DNA from 2 places in the Streptomyces sp. AM8-1-1 genome. Region 2 is predicted to be linked to the other one. Evidence: riboswitches for the same ligand, from Rfam matches in the RefSeq annotation. Region 2 holds a riboswitch; the other holds the start of a gene.
What was found. Region 2 has a riboswitch for S-adenosylmethionine ahead of thrC (threonine synthase). Riboswitches for the same ligand answer to the same signal wherever they lie in the genome.

Region 1: it holds a riboswitch for S-adenosylmethionine, as region 2 does, so the genes downstream of both, RPQ07_RS27090 (aminotransferase class V-fold PLP-dependent enzyme) here and thrC (threonine synthase) in region 2, are expected to answer to the same signal.

The regions. Positions count from the first base shown of each region.
Region 1 is NZ_CP135086.1:6,077,488-6,085,004, reverse strand. Features, by position in the region: gene RPQ07_RS27110 (NYN domain-containing protein) at 1-507, opposite strand, end outside; gene RPQ07_RS27105 (hypothetical protein) at 543-785, opposite strand; gene RPQ07_RS27100 (rhomboid family intramembrane serine protease) at 937-1,659, shown strand; gene RPQ07_RS27095 (Lrp/AsnC family transcriptional regulator) at 1,656-1,937, shown strand; gene RPQ07_RS27090 (aminotransferase class V-fold PLP-dependent enzyme) at 2,026-3,471, opposite strand; SAM riboswitch class IV at 3,648-3,765, opposite strand; gene trpD (anthranilate phosphoribosyltransferase) at 3,870-4,940, opposite strand; gene RPQ07_RS27080 (cytochrome b) at 5,100-6,725, opposite strand; gene RPQ07_RS27075 (ubiquinol-cytochrome c reductase iron-sulfur subunit) at 6,722-7,517, opposite strand, start outside.
Region 2 is NZ_CP135086.1:4,511,925-4,519,441, reverse strand. Features, by position in the region: gene RPQ07_RS20485 (cold-shock protein) at 166-369, opposite strand; gene RPQ07_RS20480 (MoaD/ThiS family protein) at 804-1,079, opposite strand; gene thrC (threonine synthase) at 1,109-2,392, opposite strand; SAM riboswitch class I at 2,410-2,578, opposite strand; gene RPQ07_RS20470 (glucosyl-3-phosphoglycerate synthase) at 2,695-3,636, shown strand; gene RPQ07_RS20465 (hypothetical protein) at 3,675-3,926, shown strand; gene RPQ07_RS20460 (trehalose-6-phosphate synthase) at 3,986-5,464, shown strand; gene otsB (trehalose-phosphatase) at 5,420-6,265, opposite strand; gene RPQ07_RS20450 (DUF3263 domain-containing protein) at 6,275-6,523, opposite strand; gene RPQ07_RS20445 (extracellular solute-binding protein) at 6,610-7,517, opposite strand, start outside.

The DNA of each region.
Region 1 (7,517 bases), 1.6 Mb from region 2:
CTTGGTCAGACCGCGCGCCTCGACGAGTTCCTCACGCAGCCGCTCCAGTTCGCGCCGGCCGGCCTCGTCCGCACGCTCGGCGTCGGCGCGCTGCGCCTCCTCGCCGGCGGCGGCGACAAGTTTCACCCATCCGGTGGGCCGCAGAACGTAGGCGGCGGCCGCCACGTCGAGTGGATCGGCCGCCGCGGGCGGCGATCCCGCCGTCAACGCCCCGCACAGTTCGGGCTGCGCCTGGGTGAGCCGTTCCGCGATGCGCTGCCGGAAGACGGGGTCGCCCTCCAGGGCCGCGGCCATCGCGTTGCCAGCGAACTTGGCGCGGCGGGAGGGGGTGAAACGGGCGTACTGCCGCAACTGGGTGGGCAGTTCCGCGACGGTGAGCCCGCCGAAGGCGTCCGAGACCAGCGCCACGACCCGGCGCCGCACACCTTCCGGCAACGGCCGGTCGAGCGCCTCTGCGGCGTCACCGGCCGCACCGGCCGGCTCGGCGCCGCTGTCAGGCTGCTCCACGATCCGTCACCCCACTACCCGTTCGGGCCACTCCCTCAGGAGGCGGCGCCCGGCCTGTCCACCAGCTCGATCTTGTCCACCGCGTTGCACCAGCGGCAGCGCACCGACTCGATGGTCTCACTGACCACGTCACGCTCTTCGACGGTCGGCTCTCCGGCCAGGTCCAGATGGACGTACTCCACGACCTTCGACGAGCGCGTGACGTCGAAGCGGGTGAGGTTCCCGCAGAGCGTGCAGCGCCAGCGGGTCTGGTCCGTCGGCGAGGGAACCGTCGTCATCGTTCCGTCCTCGTTTCGTCGTGCGGATGCGGGTGCCGCGGTGCGCCGTCGAACTGCGGATGTACTCCCTGTAACCCTACGGCCTCGCGGGTACCCCGCGGCACGGCGAGGCACTCTGTACCGTTCCGGCCCGCTACGCCATGATCTGTCCATGATCGGTTGGCGGAGGGTGCGGGGCGCGGTGACCAGGCCCTCGGTGACGTACGGCCTGATCGCCGTCTGCTGCGTGGTCTTCCTCATCAGCCCGGTCTCGGGGCTGAACCCGTCGTACGGCACGGGTGACGCGTGGCTCGCGGCGCAGAGCGTGTACTTCGAGCGGTGGGGCGTGATCCCGGGCCGGCTGATGACCGGCTCCCCGGACACGCTGCTCACCCCGTTCACCGCGCTCTTCGTGCACGGGAACTGGCTGCACCTGCTCGGCAACATGCTCTTCCTCTACGTCTTCGGCGCGATGGTGGAGGAGCGCATGGGGCCGCTGGAGTTCGCCCTGTTCTACCTGGGCACCGGCGCCCTCGCCCTGCTCGCCTACGCGGCGGCCAACGCCGAGTCCGAGCAGACCCTGGTGGGAGCGTCCGGGGCGATCTCGGGGGTGCTCGGCGCCTTCCTTCTCCTCTTCCCGAAGGCCCGGGTCACCAGTCTCTTCCCTTTCCTCTTCTTCCTGCCGCTGCGTTTCCCCGCCTGGATCGTGCTGATCTTCTGGTTCGTCCTCCAGTGGCTGGCCGCGTCGGGGGCCGGCGAGGGCGGGCCCGGCGTCGCCTACCTCGCGCACGTGGTGGGCTTCGGTACCGGGTTCCTCTATGCCTGGGGGCGGTTCCGGCGTCCGGCTAGAGTGAAGGCCCCAGCAGCGGCCACCGAGGGAGAAAGCCAGCCGTGATCACTGCGATCGTGCTCATCAAGACCAGCGTGGACCGCATTCCCGAGATCGCCGAGTCCATCGCGGCGCTGGACAGCGTCAGCGAGGTCTTCTCCGTCACGGGCACCTACGACCTGATCGCCATGGTCCGCGTGGCGAAGCACGACGACCTGGCGGACGTGATCCCCGGCCGCATCAGCAAGATCCAGGGTGTCGAGGGCACGGACACGCACGTCGCGTTCCGTACGTACTCGCAGCACGACCTGGAGGCGGCGTTCGCGATCGGTCTGGACTCCTAGAGGCCATCGGTCCAGGCGCCCGGGGACGGGCCCCGGCACACGAAGAAGCCCGCGCCGTCCGGCGCGGGCTTCTTGCATGGTCGGTCGCTCAGACGGCGGGCACGCAGCGGCCGTCCTCGGTGCGGTACTGCCACTTCGCGCCCTCGCGCACCAGTTCCTTCACCGCACCGACGAAGCGCTCCACGTGCTCGTCGGGCGTCCCGGCGCCGAAGCTCACCCGGATCGCGTTCAAGGACGCCTCACCCGGCTGGGCCTCGGGGGCGCCGCACTCGCCCGGGTCCTGCGGGGCGCTGCCCAGCAGGGTGCGCACCAGCGGGTGGGCGCAGAACAGTCCGTCGCGTACGCCGATGCCGTACTCCGCCGACAGGGCAGCCGCGAAGTGGGAGCTGTTCCAGCCCTCCACCACGAAGGAGATGACACCCACCCGCGTGGGGGCCTCCCCTGCGGAACGCGAGGGGGACTCATCACCGAACAGCGACAGCACCTTGACCTCCGGCACCGTGGCCAGGCCCTCCAGGACCCTGTCGACCAGGTGCTGCTCACGGGCGACGAGGTTCTCGAAGCCGGCCTCGGTGAGCGCCTTGCAGGCCGAGGCGATGGAGTAGACGCCGATGACGTTGGGCGAGCCGGCCTCGTGGCGCGCGGGCGTCGTGTGCCACTCGACGTCCACACCGCCGTCGGCACGCCGTGCCACCTTGCGCGACGCACCGCCGCCCGCGAGGTACGGCTCCGCCTCCTGCAGCCAGTCCGCCCGGCCCGCGAGCACACCCGAGCCGAACGGCGCGTACAGCTTGTGTCCGGAGAACGCCACCCAGTCGACGTCCAGGTCCCGCACCGAGACGGCGTGGTGCGGGGCGAGCTGCGCCGCGTCCAGGACGATCCGCGCCCCGTGGGCGTGCGCCACTTCCGTGAGCTCCTTCACCGGCCACAGCTCACCCGTCACATTGGACGCTCCGGTCACACAGACCAGCGCCGGGCCGATGGGGTCGCGGCCGGCGAGCGCCTCCTCCAGCGTCCGCACCGCCTCGGCGTGGGTGCGCGGCGCGTTCAGATACGTCACCCGGGCATCGCCCCAGGGCAGCAGCGAGGCGTGGTGCTCGGTCTCGAAGACGAAGACGCGGCAGTCCGCCGGCAGCGCGGACGCCAGCAGGTTCAGCGAGTCGGTGGTGGACCGAGTGAAGACGACCTGGTCGCCCTCGCGGCAGTCGAGGAAGTCGGCGACCGTGACGCGGCTGTTCTCGAAGAGGTCGGTGGACAGCTGCGAGAGGTACCCGGCGCCGCGGTGGACGCTGCCGTAGTAGGGGGCGTACGCGGCCACGTCGTCCCACACGCGCTGAAGGGCCGGTGCGCTGGCCGCGTAGTCGAGGGCCGCGTAGGTGACCTCACCGCCGGTCACGAGCGGCACGGTCACGTCACGGCCGAGGACCGGCAGCGGCTCGGCACAGCAGGGGTCGGACCCGGCAGCGGCGACGGCCACGTCCGGGGAGAGGGCGGTGGCGGCAGGAGCGGTGGCGGTGTTCAGGCGTGCGGACATGGCGGTATCTCCCGGCAGGAAAGGCGAAATCGGCTTCAAGAACCCGGCGGTGCGGGGACCTCGACACACGGCGGACGCCGTGCGGAGGGTGTGCTGAAGAAGGGGCTGTACGCCCTATCGCATTCGCTTGCTCACGAGACTGCTCCCTTGAGGACCAGGACCCCAGGGTGTGCAGGGGTCCGCGCTTGCCACAGACCTCGCTGCCTGCGGCCTGGTCTTCACCCGGGGCACCCCGCCACGGACGGAGGGTTGCCGGACAGCGGGCCGGGGCCGTAATCGCTGTCACTCATGACCTTGGAGAGCATCCTGCCATACGACGCGGACACCGCAAGGGCGCGGTCCACCATCCGGACCGCGCCCTCGCGCGACGCATAACCGGTACTGCCGGCCCCGCCGGATCAGCCCACGTCGTTGGTGGCGGCCACCCAGCGCTGGAGCGCGTCGTTCGCCGCCCCCGAGTCGATGGCCCGGGCGGCCTGGGCGACCCCGGCCGCCAGTTGTTCGTTCAGCGTGCCGTCCGTCGGATCCAGCGCGACCAGGGCGGCCGCCGAGTTCAGCAGGACGGCGTCCCGCACCGGCCCGGTCTCCCCGCCGAGCAGCCGTCTCGCCACATCGGCGTTGTACGAGGCGTCGGCACCGCGCAGCGCCTCCACCGGGACCAGGTCGATGCCGATGTCCCGCGGGTCGAACGCCTCCTCGCGCACCGCGCCGTCCCGTACGACCCACACCCGTGAGGTGGCGGTCGTCGTCAGTTCGTCCAGGCCGTCGTCGCCGCGGAAGACCAGTGCCGACGAGCCGCGCTCGGCGAGCACCCCGGCCATGATGGGCGCCATCCGCGCGTCCGCGACCCCGGTGGCCTGCGCCCTGACCTGCGCCGGATTGGTCAGCGGGCCGAGGAAGTTGAAGGTGGTGCGGATGCCCAGTTCCTTGCGCGCCGCGGCCACATGCCGCAGGGCGGGGTGGAACTTCACCGCGAAGCAGAAGGTGATGCCCGCCTCCTCCGCGACCTCGGCCACCCGCTGCGGGGTGAGCTGGAGGTTGACGCCGAGCTTCTCCAGCACGTCGGACGCGCCGCTCGCGGACGAGGCCGCGCGGTTTCCGTGCTTGACGACCTTGGCCCCGGTGCCCGCCACGACGATGGCCGACATCGTGGAGATGTTCACCGTCTTGGCCCCGTCGCCGCCCGTGCCGACGATGTCGACGCTGCGGCCGGGCACCTGGATCAGGTTCGCGTGCTCGTACATGGTGCGTACGAGGCCGGAGATCTCCTCGACCGTCTCGCCCTTCGCCCGCAGCGCCACCGCGAACCCGGCGATCTGGGCGTTCGTCGCCTCACCGCTGAGGATGCGGTCCATCGCCCAGGCGGTGGCGTCGGCGCTCTGGTCGCGGTTGTCGAGCAGCGCGTTCAGCACACTCGGCCAGGAGTGAGCCGCCACGCTGTCGCCGCCGACCGGGGTCACAACGTTCATGGTCCACTCCTGGGTCCACAGCCGATAAGGGGATGCGTCCACCCTATCCAGCCCCGGAGACGGTGAAGGGCCCCGTCCGACGATTGGACGGGGCCCTTCACCTGCTACTGCCGGGAGGTGCCTTTGGCGCTGTGGCGGCGATGCACTCGCTTCAGGCGGTCAGTGGTGGCCGTGGCCGCTGCTGATCTCCCTGAACTCCTCGGGCGTCGGCTTGGGAATCTGGCTTTCCTCGCCGTAGTACGACTTGCTGAGCTTGACCCGCATCCGCTGGGCCGGGGTGACCTTGCGGCGGACCCCGTTCTCGTCCGTCTCCGGACCAAGCTCTTCGGGCTTGTACTGCTCGTGCGCGGTGAGCGCGTGCAGGTCGCCCTGGCTGAGCGGCTCGTGGACCTCGACGAACTCACCGTGCGGCAGGCGCTTGATGATGCCGGACTCGCGTCCGTGCAGCACCTTGTCCCGGTCGCGACGCTGAAGACCCAGACAGATCCGCTTCGTGACGATGAAGGCGATGACCGGTCCGGCGAAGAAGAAGATCCGGACGAACCAGGTGATCGCGTTGATCGACAGATGGAAGTGGGTCGCCCAGAGGTCGTTGCCGCCACCGATCAGCAGCACGAAGTAGACGGTCAGCCACGCCACACCGAAGGCCGTTCGGGTCGGGGCGTTGCGCGGGCGGTCCAGGATGTGGTGCTCGCGCTTGTCGCCGGTGACCCAGGACTCGATGAACGGGTAGACGGCGATCGCGACCAGCACCAGCGGGAAGATCACCAGCGGGATGAACACACCCAGGACGAGCGTGTGGCCCCAGGCGTTGATCTCCCAGCCTGGCATCACACGGATCAGACCCTCGGAGAATCCCATGTACCAGTCGGGCTGTGCGCCGGTGGAGACCTGGTCCGGCCGGTAGGGACCGAGTGCCCAGATCGGGTTGATCGAGGCGACCGCGGCCATAACCGAGATGACACCGAAGACCAGGAAGAAGAAGCCTCCGGCCTTGGCCATGTAGACCGGCAGCAGCGGCATGCCCACGACGTTGTTGTTCGTCCGGCCGGGGCCCGCGAACTGCGTGTGCTTGTGGTAGAAGACCAGGATCAGATGGCCCACCAGCAGACCGAGCATGATGCCCGGCAACAGCAGGATGTGGACCGAGTAGAACCTGGCCACGAAGTCGCCGCCGGGGAACTCCCCGCCGAACAGGAACATCGACAGGTACGTGCCGACGACCGGCACGGACAGGATCGCACCCTGCATGAACCGCACACCGGTGCCCGACAACAAGTCGTCCGGCAGCGAGTAACCGGTGAAGCCGGTGAACATGCCGAGGACGAACAGCAGGAAGCCGAACATCCAGTTGACTTCGCGCGGCTTGCGGAACGCGCCCGTGAAGAAGACGCGCATCATGTGCACCAGCATGCCGGCGAGGAACACCAGCGCGGCCCAGTGGTGGATCTGCCGGATCAGCAGACCGCCGCGGACGTCGAAGCTGATGTCCAGCGTCGAGGCGTACGCCTCCGACATCCGCACACCCTGCATCGGGATGTAGCTGCCGTGGTACTCCACCTCGTTCATCGACGGGTGGAAGAACAGCGTCAGATACACACCCGTGAGGATGATGATGATGAAGCTGTAGAGGCAGATCTCACCGAGCATGAAGGACCAGTGGTCCGGGAAGATCTTGCGCATGTTGGCCTTGGCCAGGGAGTAGATCCCCAGCCGGCCGTCCGCCCAGTCGGCAACCTTCTCGCCGGCCGGTGCCTTGCGCTTGGACTCTGCTTTGGTACTCATCCGCGCTCCCAGAAGGCAGGACCGACAGGCTCGTCGAAGTCGCCGAGCGCCTCGAGGTGGCCCTCGGCGTTCACACCGATCCGCAGCTGCGGAAGGGCGTGACCGGCGGGACCGAAGATGACACGGGCGCCGTCGGCGAGGTCGAAGGTGGACTGGTGGCACGGGCACAGCACGTGGTGCGTCTGCTGCTCGTAGAGGCTGATCGGGCAGCCGACGTGCGTGCAGATCTTCGAGAAGGCCACGATGCCCTCGTGCGACCACTCGAGCTCGCGCTTGTCCTTGATGTCCTCCGGCTGGATACGGACGATCATCAGGGCCGCCTTCGCGATCTCCTTCTGGAAATCGTGGCTGTCCTCCTCCAGGCCCTCGGGCATGGCGAAGGTCAGCGAACCGACGGCGACGTCCTCGGGACGCAGCGGCTCATTCGTGTTCATGTTGATGAGCTGCTTGCCCTTGGCCCACAGCGTCGAGCGCAGCTTCTTCTCGGGCAGCGGACCGAGGTCGCGCAGCAGCACCACACCGGAGAGCGGCAGCAGCGTCAGCGCACCGAACATCGTGTTGCGGATGAGCTTGCGCCGGCCGATCGCGGACTCCTTGGCGCCCGCCGCGAAGTCGGCCATGACCTTGGCGCGGACCTCGGGCCGTGCGGCGACGGGGTGCCGCTCGTCGACCATCTCCACGTCCGACATCAGGGTGCGGGCCCAGTGGACCGCGCCCGCGCCGATGCAGAAGAGGGCGACACCGAGCGTCATACCCAGCGCGAAGTTCAGCGCGCTGATGTGGCCGAGCGGC
Region 2 (7,517 bases):
AGCACTCGACCCCCTCGAGTGCAAGCGGCTTCGACGAAGCCCCGACGAGGGGCGGCGGGTTCGAATCCGCCCGCCCCGGGCATGCACGAGGGGCCCGCCTCCCTGGTGGGATGCGGGCCCCTCGTGAGTGTCGCGTGAGTGCGTCGGTGGCCGATCGCGCCGAGATCAGACGGCGAGCTTGACCATGTCCGCCTGCGGACCCTTCTGGCCCTGCGAGATCTCGAACTCGACTCGCTGACCCTCCTCCAGGGTGCGGTAGCCGTCCATCTGGATCGCGCTGTAGTGGACGAAAACATCCGCACCACCGTCGACCGCGATGAAGCCGTACCCCTTCTCCGCGTTGAACCACTTGACGGTGCCCTGAGCCATGCCTAACTCCCCTATTACTGGCCCTTGCACAGGACCGCACTTCGCGGACCCGGGTCATACCTCACCACCGAGAATTCCCTCCGCCAGAGGTGGAAGGAGGCCCTCGGGATGTGCGTCGGAACGCGTCGACCGCGGCTGAATGTATCTGTCCAACTGCCCTCTGCAACAGGTCAATCGGACGAGAAATCTGGGCGCGCGGGAACGGACCTTTGACGCTAATTCAAGAAGATCCAGGGCAACTCGGGCCCGGCAAATGACACTTAAGAGGCATTTTGATCGACCACATTGGCTGCTTCTTGTCGCGCCAGGGCGCATTCTCATATGCGGCGGGCACGGGCAGCGGCGGGGACTTCCCCAACTGTACCGCGCTCAACCATGCAGAATTGCCCCCTCCGCTTCTCTCGCGGAGGGGGCAACAGCGGTGACGGTGCGTATCAGCCGCCGGCGACGGCGGGGATGATCGAAATGCCGGCGCCGTCGGGCGTGGCGGTCTCGAGACCCTGCTCGAAACGGACGTCGTCGTCGTTGACGTAGACGTTCACGAAGCGGCGCAGCTTGCCCTGGTCGTCCAGGACACGGGCGGCGATACCGGTGTGGTTCTTCTCCAGGTCGGCGATGACCTCGGAGAGCGTCGCGCCCTCCGCCGGGACCTCGGCCTGGCCGCCCGTGTACGTGCGGAGGATGGTGGGGATGCGGACGTTGACGCTCATGCTGCGTGCCTTCCTTGAGTCTCGGGGTGTCAGCCGGCCAGGCCGGCGTCGCGGAACGCGTCCAGGCTCGGGCGGATGGTCGCGCTGGGGCCGGTGGTCGGCGCGACCGCGTCCAGGGTCTTGAGACCGTCGCCGGTGTTGAGCACGACGGTGGTGAGCGACGGGTCGAGCACGCCCGCCTCGAGCAGCTTCCGCGTCACACCCACGGTCACGCCACCCGCCGTCTCGGCGAAGATGCCCTCGGTACGGGCCAGCAGCTTGATCGCGTCGACGATCTGCTCGTCGTCGACGTCCTCCACGAAGCCGCCCGTGCGGCGCGCGATGTCGAGGACGTACGGGCCGTCGGCGGGGTTGCCGATCGCCAGCGACTTGGCGATGGTGTTCGGCTTCTGCGGGCGGACCACGTCGTGCCCGGCCTTGAAGGCCGTCGACACCGGCGAGCAGCCCGCGGCCTGGGCGCCGAAGATCTTGTACGGCTTGTCCTCGACCAGACCGAGCTTGATCAGCTCCTGGAGACCCTTGTCGATCTTCGTGAGCTGCGAACCCGAGGCGATCGGGATGACGATCTGGTCGGGCAGCCGCCAGCCGAGCTGCTCGCAGATCTCGTAGGCGAGGGTCTTGGAGCCCTCTCCGTAATACGGCCGAAGATTGACGTTGACAAAGCCCCAGCCCTCACCGAGCGGGTCGCCGATGAGCTCGGAGCAGAAGCGGTTGACGTCGTCGTAGTTGCCCTCGATGCCGACCAGTTCGCCGCCGTACACCGCGGCCATGACGACCTTGCCCTGCTCCAGGTCGTGCGGGATGAACACGCAGGAGCGGAAGCCGGCGCGCGCGGCGGCGGCGCCGACCGCACCCGCGAGGTTGCCGGTGGAGGAGCAGGAGAGCGTGGTGAAGCCGAAGGCACGGGCGGCCTCGACGGCGATCGCGACGACACGGTCCTTGAAGGAGTGCGTCGGGTTGCCGGAGTCGTCCTTGATGTGGAGACCGCCGGTCACGCCCAGCTCACGGGCGAGGTTGTCGGCCTTGACGAGCTTGGTGAAGCCGGGGTTGATGTTCGGCTTGTCGGCCACATCGGCCGGCACGGGCAGCAGCGGCGCGTACCGCCAGATGTTGTCCGGACCCGCCTCGATCCGCTTCCTCAGCCCTTCGGGGTCACCGCTCGGGAGGTCGTAGGCGACTTCCAGCGGCCCGAAACACGAGGCACAGGCAAAGATCGGGCCGAGTTCGAAACGCTCCCCGCATTCGCGGCACGAGAGCGCCGCGGCCGGTCCCAGGTCGACGGGGGTGGTGCTGGCGACAGTCTGCACAGCCATGGTGGCGAGGCCCTTTCTCCTCATCTTCCCCGTGACGCATTTCGTCACGAGACGGACTTGGCACCTTCCCTAGCCGGGAGCCTCGCGGTGGCTGCCACGTCCCATGGACGGGCGGCGCAACGGAGACCGGCTGGAGGGTTGCCGGGGCTTCAACGGGCCGTATCCCTCTGCCCCTCTGGATGAGCGGTATTCGATTGTCGGCGTGGGACCCCCGGCATGCGACGGTCCCGCGCGTTGTTCAAGACTGTAACCGACACCCCGGACGGTTGAGATGGTCGTCCGATCCGCGAGATGGAGATCCTGTGCTGGAAGAGGTGGAGCGCTGGCTGTCCCGGCGGTCCTGGTCGGCGGCGGACCGCCCGGTGGACCGGCTGGTCACGGCCAAGCAGGGCACCACGGTCAGCGTGGTGCTCCCCGCCCTGAACGAGGAGGCGACGGTCGGGCAGATCGTCACCGTCATCCGGCGCGAGCTGATGTCCGGGCCCCTTCCGCTCGTCGACGAGCTGGTGGTGATCGACTCGGGCTCCACCGACCGTACGGGCGCGGTGGCCGCCGCCGCGGGCGCGCGGGTGGTCCACCGGGACGCGATCCTGCCCGGCATCCCGGCCGTCCCCGGCAAGGGCGAGGTGCTGTGGCGCTCGCTGATGGTGACGCGGGGCGACATCGTCTGTTTCGTGGACGCGGACCTCAGGGAGTTCTCGGCCGACTTCGTGTCCGGGATCGTCGGCCCGCTGCTGACCGATCCGGACGTGCAGTTCGTGAAGGCGATGTACGACCGGCCCCTGGGCGACGTCGCCGGCCAGGGCGGCCGGGTGACGGAGCTGGTGGCGCGCCCGCTGCTCAATCTGCACTGGCCGCAGCTGGCCGGATTCGTCCAGCCACTGGGCGGCGAGTACGCGGCCCGCCGCTCGCTGCTGGAACGGCTGCCCTTCCCGGTCGGATACGGCGTGGAGCTGGGGCTTCTCGTCGACGCGCTGCACACCGTGGGCCTGGACGCGCTGGCGCAGGTGGACGTGGGAGAGCGCCGGCACCGCCATCAGGACGGACAGGCACTCGGCAGGATGGCGGCCGCCATCTACCGCACGGCGCAACTGAGGCTCTCCCGCGGGCACTTGGTGCGGCCCTCGCTGACCCAGTTCGAGCGGGGCTCGGACGGCTTCGTCCCACGGACGCACGCCGTGGACACCGAGGAGCGTCCGCCGATGCGCGAGATCGGTGAGTATGCGGCGCGTCGCGCGGCATAACCGAAGACAACCGGACACTTTGCATGAATATCGTACTTATGGATGCACAGGTTCCGGACGCACAGCGCAGGACGGGCTCCCGACGCGGCGCGCTCAGACTCACCACGCTGCTCGGCACACTGGCCGTCGTCATCGCCACCACGGTCGGCATGGCACCTCCGGCCGCCACGATCGCCGGGGGCGACGGGCACAGCACCGAACGCCTGTGGCTGCTGGGCGGCCTCGCCCTCAGCCTCACCGCGGCCGGTGTCGTCGCCGTCGCCGCCACCCGGGGACGCCGTAACCAGTGACGGGCGGCGCGGGGGCGTACGCACGTTTGAGGGATTACAGGACGGGCTAGGTTCGGCACATGGTCTCCGAGCATTCCGCTGCGCAGGTCCTCGTCGCGTCGAACCGCGGCCCCATCTCGTACACCCTGAAGGACGACGGGAGCCTCGACGCCAAGCGCGGCGGCGGCGGCCTGGTCTCCGGACTCTCCGCCATCGGGTCCGAGGCGGACGCCCTGTGGGTGTGCGCCGCGCTCGGCGACGGCGACCGCGAGGCGGTCCGGCGCGGAGAGGGCGCGGACGGGGTCCTGATGCTCGACATCGACGAGGCCGTCCACGCCGACGCGTACAACGGCATCGCGAACTCGGTGCTGTGGTTCGTCCACCACATGCTGTACCAGACCCCGCTGGAGCCGGCCTTCGACGCCGAGTTCCGCCGCCAGTGGGGCGCGTACGAGAGCTACAACCGGGCCTTCGCCGAGGCACTCGCCGAGCACGCGGACGAGGGCGCCGCGGTGCTGGTGCAGGACTACCACCTGTGCCTGGTGCCCGGCATGCTCCGCGAAATGCGCCCCGACCTGCGCATCGGCCACTTCTCCCACACCCCGTGGGCGCCGGTGGACTACTTCCGGATGCTGCCCGACGACATCGCCGAACAACTGCTGTGGGGCATGCTCGGCGCCGACCGGCTGGGGTTTTTGACCTCACGGTGGGCGACCGCGTTCATGTCCTGCGCCGACCGGCTGGAGCAGGCGGCCGCGCACTTCCCCAGCGGCGATCCCCGGCGGTACGTGGAGCACGCGCGCACCGGACGGGCCTCGGCGCGGACCACCGAGGTGGCCGTGCACGGACTCGGCGCCGACGCGGACTTCCTGCGGGCACGCTCCCACGAGGCCGATGTCGACGAGCGCATGGCCACCCTGCGCGAGCAGATCGGCCCGGACCGGAAGACGATCGTGCGGGTGGACCGCACCGAACTGTCCAAGAACATCGTCCGCGGGCTGCTCGCCTACCGGCATCTGCTCGACACCCGGCCCGAATGGCGCGAGCGCGTCGTCCACGTCGCCTTCGCCTATCCCTCCCGGCAGGACCTCGCGGTGTACCGCGACTACACGGCCGAGGTGCAGCGGGTCGCCGACGAGATCAACGCCACGTACGGCACGGACGGCTGGACCCCGGTCGTCCTCCATGTGCAGGACGACTTCGCCCGCTCGCTGGCCGCCTACCGGCTGGCCGACGTGGCTCTCGTCAACCCCATCCGCGACGGCATGAACCTCGTCGCCAAGGAGATCCCGGTGGTCTCCGACGACGGCTGCGCACTGGTGCTCTCCCGGGAGGCGGGCGCGCACGAGGAGCTCGGCGACGACGCGGTCACGGTCAATCCGTACGACGTGACCGGCACCGCGGACGCGCTCCACGAGGCGCTGACCATGCCGCACGACGAACGGGCCCGGCACACCAAGCGGCTGGCCACCGCTGCGACGGCGCTGCCGCCGCAGCGGTGGTTCCTCGACCAGCTAGAGGCGCTGCGCGAGCATGGCCAGGAACGCCACGACGGCTGACGGGCCCGGCAGCAGCAGATCGGCGCGCTCCGCCAGCTCCGGCACCGCGGTGCCGGAGCACACCAGCAGACCGGGTACGCCGTCCGAGCGGAGTTTCTCCACGGCCGCGTAGGCCGGCAGATCACCGAGGTCGTCGCCCGCGTACAGGACGGCCTCGGCGTCCACCTCGCGCACGTACTCCGCCAGTGCCACGCCCTTGTCCATGCCCGGCGGGCGCAGCTCCAGGACCATACGGCCCGGCTCCAGGATCAGACCGTGACGGGCCGCGAGCCCGGCCAGTGGATCGCGCAGCGCCTCGAACGCGGCCTGCGGGTCCGAGGCCCGGCGGGTGTGGACCGCGACCGCCTGCCCCTTCTCCTCGATCCAGGTGCCCTGCCAGGCGCCGATCTCGTCGAGGAAGCCGGGCAGTTCGGCGCGGGCGGCGGCGACGCCCGGATGCGGGGCGGGCGTGTTCACGGTCCCGGTGACCGCGTCCCAGCGCTCGGCGCCGTAGTGCCCGAGGACGACGAGATGGTCCAGGCCGGGCACCCCGGCGAAACCGCCGTAGCGGACCGCGACGCCGGCCGGGCGGCCGGTGACCACGGCGACGGAGCCGACCCGCGGCGCGAGCTGAGCCAGCGCGGGCACCGCCTCGGGATGCGCGCGGGCCTGCTCGGGGTCGGGCACGATCTCGGCGAGCGTGCCGTCGAAATCGAGGGCGACGACCGCCTTGCCGGGACGGGCCAGAAGCGCGGCCAGGCCTTCACGGCCCGCCGGCGTCGACGGTGACGGCAGAGGATGCACATACGGAGAGCTGCCCATGCCACGACCCTAGCGGCGCGATCGTTTGGCGTCCCTGACACGGCGGAGCCGGTTGACCGTGACGGGGTCGTGGGCGAGGGCCCGCTCGTCGTCGAGGAGGGCGTTCAGGAGCTGGTAGTAGCGCACCGGGGAGATGCCGAGCTGCTCCCTGATGGCCCGCTCCTTCGCGCCGGGGCCCGGCCAGGAGCGCTGCTCCATGGCCAGGACGGCCCGGTCACGGTCGGACAGCGCCTGGTGCTCGGTCATACGGTCCAACATATCGGCGGGGTGTCCCCCGGTGCGGCGGTGCGTACGGCTCGGCCTTCCCGGGCCGGCTGTGTGGCACCGGCGCCGGCAGGGGCGCGTTACTCGGCGTTCTCCTCGGTCGTCGCCTTCTGGGAGATCTGGCGCAGCACGGTCTGCGGGTCTCCCTCGGGATCGACCGCCTTGCCGATGTTCTGCTTGACGCTCTCGCTCACGGCGGCCCACGAGGTCTTGCCGACGGGCGGCAGGACCGAGGTCGGCAGTTCCTGGAGGAACTCCTTCAGATCCTGGTGCTCCGGGTCCTTCTGCATCGCCTCGGACGCGGAGATCGTCACCGGCAGCAGATCGTTCTGTCCGGCGAAGTCGAGGACGTTCTTGTCGTCGAAGACGAAGTCCAGGAACTTGCCGATCTCGACCTTGTGGCCGTTCTGCTTGAAGCCCATGATCCAGTCGGCGACGCCCATCGCGGCCTTCGGCTTGCCGGTGCGGCCGGGCATGGCCACCTTGCCGAGCTCGATGTTCGCCTTGGCCGCGGCCTTCATCAGCGAGGGGTGGCCGTTGAGCATCCCGACCTCGCCGCGGGTGAAGGCGGCGAAGGCGTCCTTGCGGTTGAGCTTGCCCGGCGCGACGGGGCCGGTGAGCTCCTTCTCCACGAGGTTGGTCTTCACCCACTCGAGGGTCGATATGTTCTGCGTGGAGTCGATCGCGTATCTGCCGACCGGGTCGACGTAGCCGTCACCGCCGCTGAGCAGCCACATCATGGTCTCGGCCTGGGCCTCCTCGGGCCCGAGCGGCAGCGCGAAGGGGTACTTGACGTCCGTGTTCTGCGCGAGCTTCTCGGCATCCTCGCGCAGCTCCTCCCAGGTCGTCGGCTCGCCCTTGATCCCGGCTTCCTTGAACAGCTTCTTGTTGTAGAAGAGCAGCCGGGTGGAGGCGACGAAGGGCAGGCCGTACTGCACACGCTTCTGCTCGCCGGCGTCGACGAGCGGGCCGAGGAAGTTGGACTGCA